DNA from 2 places in the Serratia sp. C2(1) genome. Region 2 is predicted to be linked to the other one. Evidence: predicted binding sites of a transcription regulator. Region 2 holds the regulator's gene; the other holds the start of a gene.

Region 1 (7,475 bases), on a different contig from region 2:
CCGGTCACCAGCCCGACGGTGGCTTGCCAGTTGTCGCTGTGAATGCCCATCGGCTGCAGCAGCGGCGTCAGGACCTTGGACACCGACGCCAACGCGGAATCATTGATGTTGTCTACCGGCTTGCCGCTGAACGTAAAGCTGTTCAGGCCGCCGATGAAGATGCTGGCGATCACGATCACTTTCCCGGCGCGCAGCACAAAGCCTTTCAGCCGCTGCCAGGTTTGCAGCAGCAGGCTTTTCAGGTGCGGCACATGATAAACCGGCAGTTCCATGACGAACGGCGAAGCTTCGCCGCGCATGATGGTGTACTTCAGTACCAGCCCGGTGAGGATCGCCACCACGATGCCGAGCATATACAGCGAGAACACCACGCCCGCGCCGTCCTGGCCGAAGAAGGCGGCGGCAAACACCGCAAAAATCGCCAGCCGGGCACCGCAGGACATGAACGGTGCCATCATGATGGTAATCAAGCGTTCGCGCGGGGCATCCAGCGTGCGTGCGCCCATGATGGACGGCACATTGCAACCGAAGCCGACAATCAGCGGCACGAAGGATTTACCGGGTAGCCCAAGCGCTTGCATCAGGCGGTCCATGACAAAGGCTGCACGCGCCATGTAACCGGAGTCTTCGAGAAAGGACAGAAACAGGTACATCATGCCGATTTGCGGCACCAGCGGCAGCACGGTGTTGATGCCGCCACCGACGCCCTGCGCCAGGAAAATCGTCAGCCATTCAGGAAAGTGCAGACTATAGCCCAGCCATTGAATGCCCTGGATAAAGATTGCCGCTGAACCGATATCAAAGATCGGTTGCAGCGCGCCGCCGAGGTTGATCGCCAGCAAGAACATCAGGTACATCACCAGCAAAAAGATGGGCACCCCCAGCCAGCGGTTGAGGATCACCTTGTCCAGCGCTTCGGTCAGGCGATTCGGCATTGCCTGCTGCGAGTTGCTGACCGCATCACACAGGGTGGCTATCGACTGATAGCGCGCATCGGCAATCACCAGCGCCGGATCTTCTTGTTGCTGCTGTTGCAGCGCCAGCCTGGCGGCAGGCAGCAGGGCGGTGGCGTTGCCGGCCAATTGATGGCTGTAGATGTCGCCTTCCAGCATTTGCAGCGCCAGCCAGCGGCGTTGCTCCGTTGGCAGAGTCTCCGGCATGGCGTCGCTCAGGGTAGCCATTTCCTTCAGCAGCACCGGCGGATAGTTCACCAGCGCTTTCAGTTCGTTAAACCGGTGGTTGTCGATGATCTGCTTCAACATGCCGATGCCGTCGGCCCTGGTGGAGACCAAAGGCACCACCGGACAGCCGAGACGCGCCGACAGCGCAGCGATATCAATCTCGATTTGCTGGCTTCTGGCGATATCCAGCATGTTCAGCGCAACGATGCAGGGGATGCCCAGTTCCAGCAGCTGCAGCGTCAGGTACAGGTTGCGTTCAAGATTGGAGGCATCGACGACGTTGATCAGCAGATCGGCATCGCCGCTCAGGATGTAATGGCAGGCGATCTGTTCGTCGAGCGAGGTTTGTTCCGAGATGGTGGTCAGCGAATAGGTGCCGGGTAGATCGACCAGGTTGACCTGGGATTGCGGCGTGGTGAACTGGCCTTCTTTACGCTCTACCGTCACGCCTGCCCAGTTGCCGACCCGCTGGCGCGCCCCGGTCAACTGGTTGAACAGCGTAGTTTTACCGGAATTGGGGTTGCCTATTAAGCCAATAGTGAGTTTTTTCATCATTTCGCGTGTATCAGTCAATGGACATTGAGCCGGGCGGGGGCGCGGCCAGAGCGAGACGGCGCAGAATCAGGATTGGCCGTCGAGCAGGATCAGGGCCAGGTCTTTCCTGCGCAGCACCAGGCTGACGCGGCGGGTTTTTATTTCTATCGGATCGCCCAGCGGCGCGACGCGCACTACTTCAAACGAAGAGCCGGGCAGCATGCCGAGCGATAACAGTTTCTGGCGATAGGCCGGACCGATGTCATTGGAAAAACCGGCAATCTTGTAAGAGCTTTTAGGTTGAAGATGCATATAACCTTCTCAGAACCCCTGTTATTGGGCCGATGACGATAAAAGAACGTTCCAGACGAAGCGCTGCGATAAGGATCGCGGGCAGCCGAGGTTTTCAATCCATCAGGTAATGCAGTGAACGCGCAACGCAATAATAGTGAGAATAGTTATCGTATTCAATACAAAAAGTAGGGGTATTGGTAACCAAAGGTTATGGCATCGGCATTTAACGAGCGGATTGCCTGATGCCCCTATTTTTATCACCGGGCCTGTGGGGGGAGCAAATGCGAATGGCGAGTTAAATCAGTTACGTAATTGCAGCGATTTTTTCCGATTTGCAAAAATTAGCGACAGATTGAGTGGTGTTTAGCGGGTAGGGCAGCGAGCCGGCGTTTATTCGATAACATCTTGCCGGCGGAATACGAGCGGTAACCCTTTGTGTTTCACCGTGAAAGGGCGAAATGAAAACCGGTTGTTAAAAACGGTGTTAACGAACAGGGATTCGGCGTTATTTTCAGGCTGAAAAACCGGGTGTTTATCGCTCGGGAAAAATAAGCGGGTTTATTGAGGCGGGTCAAAAAATAGCGACGCTTTTTTTGAGAAAGGGCGGAGCCGGCTCCGCCCTGTGTAACTTTGGTCTTTCAGGCAGGCAGCACTGGCCCTACGATTTCTTACCGAATGCCGCCGCCAGCGCGTCACCCATGGCGCTGTTGCCTGCCGGTGAACTGCTGCGTGGTTTGGCCTTATTGGCCGGTGCGCGGGAAGGGCTGCCCTTCGCCGGGGTGCTGTTGCCGCCGCGACGTGGCGAACCTTCACCCGGTTGCTCGTCCAGACGCATGCTCAGTGCGATGCGTTTGCGCTGCAGGTCCACTTCCATCACCTTCACTTTGACGATGTCGCCGGCTTTCACCACGGTGTGCGGATCTTCGACGAACTTGTCCGCCAGCGAGGAGATATGCACCAGGCCGTCCTGATGTACGCCGATATCCACAAAGGCGCCGAAGTTGGTGACGTTGGTGACCGACCCTTCCAAAATCATGCCCGGCTGCAGATCGTTGAGGGTTTCCACGCCCTCGGCAAAGGTGGCGGTTTTGAATTCCGGACGCGGATCGCGGCCCGGTTTCTCCAGCTCTTTCAGGATGTCGGTGACCGTCGGCACACCGAATTTGTCGTCGGTGAAGTCGCTGGCCTTCAGGCTGCGCACTGCCGCCGGGTTGCCCATCAAATCTTGCAGCGCCTGCCGGGTGGCGGCCAGAATACGTTCGACCACCGGATAGGTTTCCGGGTGCACGGTAGAGGCATCCAGCGGGTTATCGCCGTGGTTGATGCGCAGGAAGCCGGCGCACTGTTCAAAGGCCTTTGGCCCCAGGCGGCTGACTTTCAGCAGTTGTTCGCGGTTGCTGAAACGGCCGTTCTCATCACGCCAGGTAACGATGTTCTGCGCCATCATGCGCGTCAGGCCGGCCACGCGGGTCAGCAACGGCACTGAGGCGGTATTCAGATCGACACCGACGGCGTTTACGCAGTCTTCCACCACCGAGTCCAGCTTTTTCGCCAGTTGGCTTTGGCTGACGTCGTGCTGGTACTGACCGACGCCGATGGATTTCGGGTCGATTTTTACCAGCTCGGCCAACGGATCCTGCAAACGGCGGGCGATGGAGACGGCGCCACGCAGCGAAACGTCGAGGTTCGGGAATTCAAGCGCCGCCAGTTCGGAGGCGGAATACACCGAGGCGCCCGCTTCGCTGACGATCACCTTCTGCGCTTTGACTTCGCTGAACTGCTGCTGTAATTCAAGGTAAAAACGCTCAGTCTCGCGCGATGCGGTGCCGTTGCCGATAGCGACCAGTTCCACTTTATGTTTGATGCACAGCGCGGCGACGATAGCGGCGGCTTTCGCGGCCTGGCCGGTGTGCGGGTAGACGGTATCGGTGGCCACCAGCTTGCCGGTAGAATCCACCACCGCCACTTTTACCCCGGTGCGCAGACCGGGATCCAGGCCCATGGTGGCGCGCATGCCGGCCGGTGCGGCCATCAGCAGATCCTGCATGTTACGGGCGAAAACGTTGATGGCTTCGTCTTCCGCGCGTTCGCGCACCGTACCCATTAATTCGGTTTCCAGATGCAACAGCACCTTGATGCGCCAGGTCCAGTTGACCACCGCTTTGCGCCAGGCGTCGGCCGGGGCGTTATTCAGGCGCAGGTCGAGGTGGCTGATGATGATTTGCTCCGCCTGGCTTTCGCGCGGGGCTTCTTCAAACTGCGGATCGGCGTTCAGCGCCAACTGCAGCACGCCTTCGTTGCGGCCACGGAACATTGCCAATGCACGGTGCGAAGGCACCTGGGCAATAGGCTCATGGTGATCAAAATAGTCGCGGAACTTGGCGCCGTCTTCTTCTTTGCCTTCCACCACTTTGGACACCAGGTGGGCATGCTTCCACAGGTAGTTACGCACCTTGGCCAGCAGCGCGGCGTCTTCGGCGAAGCGCTCCATCAGAATGTAACGCGCGCCGTCGAGGGCGGCTTTGACATCCGCCACGCCCTTGTCGGCATCAACGTAGCTTTCGGCCAGCTGTTCCGGCTGTTGCTGCGGATCCTGCCACAGGGTGTCGGCCAGCGGCTCCAGACCGGCTTCGATAGCGATTTGGCCACGGGTACGACGTTTGGGTTTGTACGGCAGGTAGAGGTCTTCGAGTTCGGTTTTGCTTTGCGTGGCGTTAATCGCCCCCGCCAGCTGTTCGGTCAGTTTGCCCTGTTCGTCGATCGATTTGAGGATGGTCTGACGGCGGTCTTCCAGTTCACGCAGATAACCCAGGCGGGTTTCCAGCTGGCGCAGTTGGGTGTCGTCCAGGCCCCCGGTGACTTCCTTACGATAGCGTGCGATAAAAGGCACGGTATTACCTTCATCCAGCAGACGGATGGCGGAGTCAACTTGCTCCGGCCGGGCCTGCAGTTCTGTTGCAATAATGCGGCTCAGTGGGTCATTCATAGGTCGGGTATCTGTTGAAAACGGTTAGGAAACAGGGGGACAGTTATACGGATTGATCGGCAAAAATGCCAGTGGCGCGGCCCGTCTTTGCCCGATGTGCCGAGGTTACGCGGGGGGCCGTTGCCGCAAGCTCCGCGGGACAGCGGCCACCTGCGCGGCCGCTCGGAAAAAACCGAATCTTACTTCACATACTCGATCTCATTCACATACCACAGCGCATCGCCCACCGGGGTGTTGACGGTGGCGGCATCCCCCACCTCTTTTTTAAGCAGGGCGCGGGCCATCGGCGAATCGATGGAGATGTAGTCCCGGCGGCCAAAAATTTCGTCGTAGCCCACGATGCGGAAGCGCTTACACTCGCCATTCTCATTTTCCACTTCCACCCAGGCGCCGAAGAACACCTTGCCTTCCTGTTGCGGCGAATAGTCGACAATCTTCAACTGCTCGAGACATTTGGTCAGGTAGCGGACGCGGCGATCGATTTCCCGCAGCCGTTTTTTGTTGTACTGGTAATCGGCATTTTCACTTCTGTCGCCGAGGCTGGCGGCCCAGGTCACTTTTTTGGTGACTTCCGGTCGTTCTTCACGCCAGAGAAAGTCCAGCTCCTGTTTGAGTTTGTCGTAACCCTCGCGGGTTATCAGCTGCGTTCTCATTGTTTTCTGCCTTTATGGGGATATCAAAGGTTGCATGACGGTGCTTTGGCTTGGCGTTACCGAAGGCAATAAGCGCTCAATAAAGCATCGGCTCGCAAAATTGCCGATCGCTGACGTTTTTTATCGCCTCGCCTGAGTTACACTGCCGAACCGGCCGCCCGGCCGCAACTCGACATTCATGGGGGATCGCCCTGGGTCGAATAACGAGGTTATCCCAAATTTAATCTAAAAATATCGGGGTTTTGACGAACCGTCGCCGGAATTTTGATGAAAATTGTTGATAAATGGGCAAAAGAATAAGCTTTGTAACAATTTCGTCTAGAATATATACCATTAAACGCTGTCCGAAATGACAGGGTTTTTTAACAATATTCACGTCAGGCAATAAAGCCTTTGGGAGTAATACAATGCAAGAGAATCATAAGATTCTGGTCGTCGATGACGATATGCGCCTGCGTGCGCTTTTAGAGCGTTATTTAACCGAACAGGGTTTTCAGGTTCGCAGCGTCGCCAACGCTGAGCAAATGGACCGCTTGCTGACGCGTGAATCTTTCCACCTGATGGTGCTGGACCTGATGTTGCCGGGTGAAGATGGGCTGTCCATCTGCCGCCGTCTGCGCAGCCAGAGCAACCCGATGCCGATCATCATGGTGACCGCCAAAGGCGAAGAAGTCGACCGTATCGTTGGGCTGGAGATCGGTGCCGATGATTACATCCCAAAACCTTTCAACCCGCGTGAACTGCTGGCCCGCATCCGTGCGGTATTGCGCCGTCAGGCCAACGAACTGCCAGGCGCGCCTTCGCAGGAAGAGGCGGTGATTGCCTTCGGCAAATTCAAACTGAATCTGGGCACCCGTGAAATGTTCCGCGAAGATGAGCCTATGCCATTGACCAGCGGTGAGTTTGCGGTACTTAAGGCGTTGGTGAGCCATCCGCGTGAACCGCTTTCGCGCGACAAGCTGATGAACCTGGCGCGCGGCCGTGAATACAGCGCGATGGAACGCTCCATCGACGTGCAAATTTCCCGTCTTCGCCGCATGGTTGAAGAAGATCCGGCACATCCACGCTATATCCAGACCGTTTGGGGTCTTGGCTACGTCTTCGTCCCGGACGGCAGCAAGGCATGAGACGATTGCGCTTCTCACCGCGTAGCTCGTTTGCCCGAACCCTGCTGTTGATCGTCACCTTGCTGTTCGTCAGCCTGGTGACGACCTATCTGGTGGTGCTGAACTTCGCCATCCTGCCCAGTTTGCAGCAGTTCAACAAGGTATTGGCCTACGAAGTGCGTATGCTGATGACCGATCGGTTGCAGTTGGAAGATGGCACGTTGCTGGAAGTGCCGCCGGCGTTTCGCCGTGAAATTTACCGTGAGTTGGGGATTTCCCTGTACACCAACTCGGCGGCGGAGGAGAGCGGGCTGCGCTGGGCGCAGCACTATCAATTCCTCAGCCAACAGATGGCGCAGCAGCTCGGCGGGCCGACCGACGTGCGGGTGGAAGTGAACAAGAACTCCCCGGTGGTGTGGCTGAAAACCTGGCTGCAACCTGATATCTGGGTACGGGTTCCGCTGACTGAAATTCACCAGGGCGATTTCTCGCCGCTGTTCCGCTATACCCTGGCGATTATGCTGCTGGCCATCGGCGGTGCCTGGCTGTTTATCCGCATCCAGAACCGCCCGCTGGTGGAGCTGGAGCACGCGGCTTTGCAGGTGGGCAAAGGCATTATCCCGCCGCCGCTGCGCGAGTACGGCGCTTCGGAAGTGCGTTCGGTGACGCGGGCCTTCAATCAGATGGCATCGGGCGTCAAGCAACTGGCGGACGATCGCAC
Region 2 (7,475 bases):
GCAGCGTGACCTGTTTCGCGCCGACTATGAGGCCTGGATTAATAACCTGAAATTAGCGTTCGTGAAATATCAACGCCGGCCTTCCCCGGCGTTGCTGGGGCAGTACCAGCGAGGGGTTAGCCAGCTGAGAGCCTGGCTGGCTGATCAAGGGCATTTATTCGATGCCGCGCAGTGCTCCTCATTATTCTGCGTTCCTACGCGCCAGTTGGCAGCGCAGGAAAAATTGCTGCACCGCATCTGGCTGGGCGGCGCCATTCCAGACGATGCCAGAGAGGTTATCTCCCAATGGGGCGATGCGCAGCAGGCCGTTCACCATGCAACCGCCGACGAGTGGACCGGGATACTCTGGGTATGGGATGCGCGGCAACTCAGAAACGAGGCGTATTTTACCCCTGCGGCGCAAGTTAAAGGTGGGCTGCTCGGGGAGTTCGATGCCGGCAACCACCGGTTGCAGGTGCATTCGCTGAGCGAACTGGCGCAAAAAAGAGTCGGCGGCAACCTGGGCTTTATCCACGCACTCCATGATAAGCGCTATTACGCCACGCTTTCTGACTACTTTCGCTTTTTGATCCTGATCGAAATGGGGGGCATGTATATGGATATCGACACCCTTCCGCACCGTTCAGCGACGTTTTTCCTGCTGAAGCCGGAAGTGCCGGATTACCTTCAGCGCCTGCCCAATGGCGAAGTCAGCCATGTCAGCGGATTGAATTTGTTTCTTGATGAAACCGGGATGATCATTGGCCGCAGCGGCGATAGGTCGCTGTGCAAAATATTGGCGGGCCTGGATCAGATCTATGCAGCGCAAACCGGTGACGTGCCGGATAAAAACCCCGTCTATGAAAGAAAGTTGTTCGATGCGTTTTATCTGTTGTGGAGCCGCCACATCGGCAGGACTTTCCTCAGCCACGAGAGCTTCTGCAAGGATCACGGGGTTCATTATGACGCCGTTCCGCAGGCGGTGACCTGCGGTATCCGTGGCATGCGTCTGTTGGAAGATGTGATTACCAATGAGACGCTGCCGCTGAGGGAGGACGAACTGCGCAGCTATCGGCAATGTATCAGTCGTCTGGAGCGGGTGGATTGGCAGCTTGAGCAGCCGGCGGATCTGGCGCGGTATGCGGAAATATTTACCGTCGATGAGGTGCCGCGTATGGCCTATCCGGCGCAGATAAGGTCCGATATCGATCACTACCATTACTATTCGGTGCTGTCCCAGGATCGCGCGCTGGATCGAGTGAACCAGCTTTTCGGCGAGTATTTGATAGCCGATAACCGACGGCAGATCGACGAGGGCAATTACTGGCGACCAACCGTTGGAACGGGCGATGCGGTATTGGCGCTATCGCAGGGCGGGCTGCATTTTCTACCGGGGCGGCAGGCGGACGAAGCGGACAAGACCCGCATGGCGAAGCTGATTTTTGCCACCAGTTATCTGGAGTATTGCTCCGTCGGCAACCCCGCCGGGATGGGGCTGGTCTCTCTGCAGCGGGCGCAAAATATCGACCCCTATCTGGACCTGATTACCCTGGCTTACGAGCGGTGCGGGGCGTTTGTCGGATTTTTCACGGCGGCGAGCGTTGACGAATTGTATGGCGTTGAGGCGAACTCGCTGTATCGCGATGAAATAAAGCCGCTTGACGAGGCCTATGACGGGTTTGTGCGAACACTGAGCACGGAGGACGATTATTTTATCTGCAGCCTGGCCATAGAGAGCCGGTTCCGCGGGCAGGGCTATTTTAACCCGTTGTTTGCCCAGATTAAGCAGCGCGCGCAGCAGCGCCGGGCAAAACATATCGTGCTGTGCGTATGGCAAAGCAGCGATGCCTGCCAAATCTACCTGAACAAAGGGTTCCGCGTTCGCGGCGTTTTCGACTATGCCTGGCCGATGTTCTTCGATCGGCTGCTGTTTCTTGAATATGCATTGTGACGAGTTTACCCATCCGCGTGTCGGCGGGTGAGTTGACGGTGAAGTGCGTGTAAGTGGGTAGTGAGAGAAGTACCGCGGAGAAGTGCCGCTGCAATTGTTGTCTTTCTGATGTGATTTTCCCCGGGCCTGTCCGGGGATTTTTTTGTCCCTTACCTGGGGGCATAAAAAAACCGCCGTTAAGGCGGTTCTCAATGCCGATTGCGGGCATTATTTTTTGTCGTGCAAGGTGTCGTCTTCGCGGCAATCACCGATTTCACAGTGACCATACAGGTACAGGCTGTGGTTGGTGAGCTTGATACCATGCTGCTTGGCGATATCACGCTGACGCACTTCGATAGACTCATCGCTGAACTCGATCACTTTGCCGCAATCCAGGCAAATCAGGTGATCGTGGTGATGCTGTTGGGTCAACTCGAACACGGACTTGCCGCCTTCGAAATTGTGACGGGTTACAATGCCGGCATCATCAAACTGGTTCAGTACGCGGTAAACTGTCGCCAGGCCAATTTCTTCGCCCATATCGATCAGTTTTTTGTACAAATCTTCCGCACTGACGTGATGGCATTCCGGATTTTGCAGTACTTCCAGGATTTTGAGTCGCGGAAGCGTGACTTTTAGGCCGGCCTTCTTCAATGCGGTGTTGTTGTCAGTCATGCGGATTCAGTCCTGTTACTATGCTAATCAAGTTGAGGCATTCTTGCCTGTGGCATCGGTCGGCACAAAGAGTTAATTGCGTGTCATTATAGAACCGGTTGCCCTAAATGGAAACCGCCGGTTGTTAACAAAGATATCATGGCACAATTGCATGTTACACACGCAACGTCTTGATGGATGGGATAAACCGATATCTCAGTCTACCTTGACGATGTGGGAAGTTACAAACATGTAGCTTCTATTGCAGAAATCCGTGCTGCCGATGAACGGCCCTGCTGGCAACACTATGCACTTTGCAGGGCTTTTGTTCAACCTTTGAGGGTTAGCCGACGATATCGGCCAGGCTCAGTTCTTCGCTGATCTGTTTCACCCAGGCTGCGACGCGTTCGTTGGTCAATTCCGGTTGACGGTCTTCGTCAATCGCCAGGCCGATGAAGAAATTGTCATCCGCCAAACCTTTCGAGGCTTCGAAGTGGTAACCCTTGGTCGGCCAGTGGCCGACAATCGCGGCGCCGCGTGGCTCAATGATGTCGCGGATGGTGCCCATCGCATCACAGAAATATTCCGCGTAGTCTTCCTGATCGCCACAACCGAACAGCGCAACCAGCTTGCCGTTGAAATCAATTTCTTCCAGCGTCGGGAAGAAGTCATCCCAATCGCACTGGGCTTCGCCGTAGTACCAGGTAGGAATACCCAACAGCAGGATGTCGAAAGCTTCCAGATCTTCTTTGCTGCTTTTGGCGATGTCGCGGATTTCCGACACCTCTGCGCCAAACTGCTGCTGAAGAATTTTCTGGATCATCTTGGCAATGTTTTCGGTATTGCCAGTGTCGCTGCCAAAGAAAATGCCTACATTAGCCATATCGCGTATAACCTTTAAATTCAATAAATTGCATTGCACGATGTTAGCGTTGAACGCGATAACACCGATTAAAATGATGACATGGCAAGAATCTGCCTCTTACCGGTAAGTGCGTATCATGCCAGAGATTTACCCCGGGGTTTTATCGCGTTTATGCGATGCCGGGAGGAATAAAGGGTGTTGATCGGTGTCATCCATAACACCGTGCCGCATGTGCGGCTGCAAAGATCAATGTTCCGGCTGTTCATCCGCCAGTTGTGCCAGCAGCATTTGCTCAATAAGCTCGCTGCGGCTGATATTGCGCTGTTCCGCCAGTTTGTTCAGGGCGTCCACCGCATCCGCGTTGATTTTCAGTTCCACACGCCGTAAGCCACGGACTTTATCGCGTCGAAGCTGATTGCGCTTATTGATTCTAAGCTGTTCATCTCGGGATAGCGGGTTGGTTTTCGGGCGCCCCGGACGGCGTTCATCTGCGAACAGATCCAGCGTCGTGCGATCCGTTTGTTCTTTTGCCATAGGTAGCGGTACTGCAAGGGAGTTTGCATCAAAAAGCGTATACGCTTCCGGACGGTTCGGTTAACACACTTCGGGCCAATAAACCCTAACCCAAATTCACCCCCAGCCTGACGTTACTAAGCACGCTGAGCAGGGCGGCAAAATTATAGCGCGCCATATTACCCCAGCAGATAGAGCAACGACAATGTTTAACTGAGCCGAAAACGCGCTAAGCCGTTATCTTTAGCGCGTTTTTTCGCCAGTGGGTGGTTTTTATTCAGGCTTCGTCGAGAAAACGATGGATGGCGCGCAGCACCGCCTCCGGTTTTTCCGCGTGAACCCAGTGGCCTGTGCCGGCAACCACGTGCGCTCGCGCCTGCGGGAACTGGCGTGCGATATCTTCACGATAGCTGTCCTGCACATAGGGCGACAGACCGCCGCGGATAAACAGCGTCGGGTGCGGCCATGCGGGAACGTCCTGCCAGCCGGTGACGTTTTCGTATTGGTCGATCAGCACCGGTAGATTAAAGCGCCACTCGCCCTGATGAAAGGACTTCAGCAGGAACTGGATCACGCCTTCTTCGTGCAGGTAGCCGCGCATCAATTCCGCCGCCTGCTGGCGTTGGGTGATGCCGGCCGCGTTCACCGCTGTTAAGGCAGCGAAAATCTCGTCGTGGCGCCGCGTGCGGTAATCCACCGGTGCCACGTCGATAACGATCAGCTTTTCAACCCGTTCCGGGGCGATCGCCGTCAGCGCCATCGCCGCTTTGCCGCCCATAGAATGACCGATCACAATCACCTTCTCCAACTGCAATTCATCGAGCAGGGCCAGCAGGTCCTGCGCCATCTCGGGATAGGTCATTACCGCAGAACGCGGCGAAAGGCCGTGATTGCGCAGATCGACTTTAATCACGCTGTGCTGTTGATTCAGATCGCGCGCCAGCACGCCCAGGTTATCCAGATTGCCGAACAGCCCGTGGATCAGCACTACCGGCAGGGTGGCGGACTCGGTGGCCAGCAGTTGATAATGTAATTTCATGGCGAAGTTCATACTGAGAGAGATTCAGATTAGGGTATCATGATTAAAACACACGACGACTATACCCGTCGCCTTTCAAGCAGCAGCGTTGTTAGCGGCAACTTGAAATCCGGAGGGGATGACGCGGATTTTTCGAGGTTCGGGCTTGGCAGCGCCGACTATAGGTATTAGTCTGCATTTTCCGCCCGCAGACACATAGTTGTGTTCGCTCTCGCGCTTTTAACCTTATAATCCCATGGCTTGAATGCAGGATCTGGCTTCAGGTTCTAAGTAGAAAAAAACAGTACTGGATAAAGATGAAAACTATTGAAGTCGACGAAGAGCTTTACCGTTATATTGCCAGCCACACGCAACATATTGGTGAGAGCGCGTCCGATATTTTGCGCCGTATGTTGAAGTTTACCGCAGGCCAGCCATTGCGCGTCGCGCCTGTCGCCAGCGCTCAGAGCGCCGAGCAGGAAAAAGCCGTTGCCGCGCAGCGTCCTCGCGATCGCGTACGCGCGGTGCGCGAGCTGTTGCTGTCGGACGAATATGCCGAACAGAGCAGAGCGGTTAATCGTTTTATGCTGGTACTTTCGACCTTGTATACCCTCGATGCGGCGGGTTTTGCCGCAGCTACCGATGCATTGCATGGCCGCACCCGCACCTATTTTGCCGGCGATCAACAAACCCTGCTGGCGAACGGAACGCATACCAAGCCAAAGCACGTTCCGGGTACGCCTTACTGGGTGATCACCAATACCAACACCGGTCGTAAACGCAGCATGGTTGAACACATCATGCAGGCTATGCAGTTCCCTGCGGAACTGACAGATAAAGTTTGCGGCACTATCTAATTTAGCGAACAGCCCGTCATGGCGGCCGTGAGCGACATATTGCCCGGCTGCCGGACAGGGATTAGGGAGATATGTCGATGGCGAATAACCCACGTGCCGGGCAGCCGGCTCAGCAAAGCGATTTGATCAACGTGGCCCAACTGACGTCGCAGTACTATGTACTGCAGCCGGAAGCGGGCAACGCCGCACATGCGGTGAAGTTCGGTACTTCAGGGCATCGCGGCAGCGCCCTGCGCCACAGCTTCAATGAAGCCCATATCCTCGCTATCGCTCAGGCGATTGCCGAAGTGCGTCGCCAGCAAGGGGTTACCGGCCCTTGCTACGTCGGTAAAGACACCCATGCACTGTCGGAGCCGGCCTTTATTTCCGTGCTGGAAGTCCTGACCGCCAACGGCGTAGATGTGATCGTGCAGGAAAATAACGGCTTTACGCCAACCCCTGCGGTATCTCATGCCATTTTGTGCCACAACCGCAACGGCGGGGCGCAGGCCGACGGCATCGTCATTACCCCTTCGCACAACCCGCCTGAAGACGGCGGTATCAAGTATAACCCGACCAACGGCGGCCCGGCCGACACCAACCTGACCTCAGTGATTGAAAAGCGCGCCAACGAACTGCTGGCGCAGCAGCTGAAAGGCGTTCAGCGCCAGTCGCTGGACAAAGCCTGGAACAGCGGTCATCTGCACGCGCAGGATTTGGTGCAACCTTATGTGGAAGGGCTGGTGGACGTGGTTGATATGCCCGCCATTCAGCGTGCCGGCCTGAAACTGGGCGTTGATCCGCTTGGCGGTTCCGGTATTGCCTACTGGCAGCGCATTGCCGAGCATTACAAGCTGGATTTGACGCTGGTCAACGACTCCATCGATCAGACCTTCCGCTTTATGCACCTGGACCACGACGGCATTATCCGCATGGACTGCTCGTCAGAATCTGCGATGGCCGGCCTGCTGGCGTTGCGCGACAAGTTCGATTTGGCGTTCGCCAATGACCCGGACTACGATCGCCACGGTATCGTGACGCCTAAAGGCCTGATGAATCCGAACCACTATCTGGCCGTTGCCATCAACTACCTGTTCCAGCATCGCCCGCAGTGGGGCGCCGATGTGGCCGTGGGCAAAACGCTGGTTTCCAGCGCGATGATTGACCGCGTGGTGGCCGATCTGGGCCGCAAGCTGGTGGAAGTGCCGGTCGGTTTCAAATGGTTTGTTGACGGTCTGTTCGACGGCAGCTTCGGTTTTGGCGGTGAAGAGAGCGCCGGGGCTTCGTTCCTGCGTTTCAATGGCACCCCGTGGTCGACCGACAAAGACGGCATCATCATGTGCCTGCTGGCGGCGGAAATCACCGCAGTGACTGGCGAAAACCCGCAGAATCATTACGAAGATCTGGCCAAGCGTTTCGGTGCACCGAGCTATAACCGTATTCAGGCACCGGCTACCCATGCGCAGAAAGCCGCATTGGCCAAGCTGTCGCCGGAAATGGTCAAGGCCAACACCTTGGCGGGTGACCCGATCACCGCGCGTCTGACGGCGGCTCCGGGCAACGGGGCTTCCATCGGCGGCCTGAAAGTAATGACCGACAACGGCTGGTTTGCTGCGCGTCCTTCAGGTACCGAAGAAGCCTATAAAATCTATTGTGAAAGCTTCCTGGGCGCCGAACACC

Evidence for each region. The regulator Fur, encoded in region 2, represses iron uptake genes when iron is present. The targets are predictions, from matches to a motif close to ATAATAATGAGAACNACTATCAA.
Region 1: the regulator Fur is predicted to act here: its motif matches at 2,158-2,180, upstream of feoA (ferrous iron transporter A).

What each region holds. Positions count from the first base shown of each region.
Region 1 is NZ_JAZFBA010000006.1:71,688-79,162, reverse strand. It holds gene feoB (Fe(2+) transporter permease subunit FeoB) at 1-1,733, opposite strand, end outside; gene feoA (ferrous iron transporter A) at 1,803-2,027, opposite strand; gene V2S86_RS23000 (Tex family protein) at 2,668-4,995, opposite strand; gene greB (transcription elongation factor GreB) at 5,175-5,648, opposite strand; gene ompR (osmolarity response regulator transcription factor OmpR) at 6,056-6,775, shown strand; gene envZ (two-component system sensor histidine kinase EnvZ) at 6,772-7,475, shown strand, end outside.
Region 2 is NZ_JAZFBA010000001.1:2,864,742-2,872,216, reverse strand. It holds gene V2S86_RS13520 (glycosyltransferase) at 1-1,930, shown strand, start outside; gene fur (ferric iron uptake transcriptional regulator) at 2,138-2,584, opposite strand; gene fldA (flavodoxin FldA) at 2,907-3,446, opposite strand; gene ybfE (LexA regulated protein) at 3,675-3,962, opposite strand; gene ybfF (esterase) at 4,219-4,992, opposite strand; gene seqA (replication initiation negative regulator SeqA) at 5,277-5,816, shown strand; gene pgm (phosphoglucomutase (alpha-D-glucose-1,6-bisphosphate-dependent)) at 5,894-7,475, shown strand, end outside.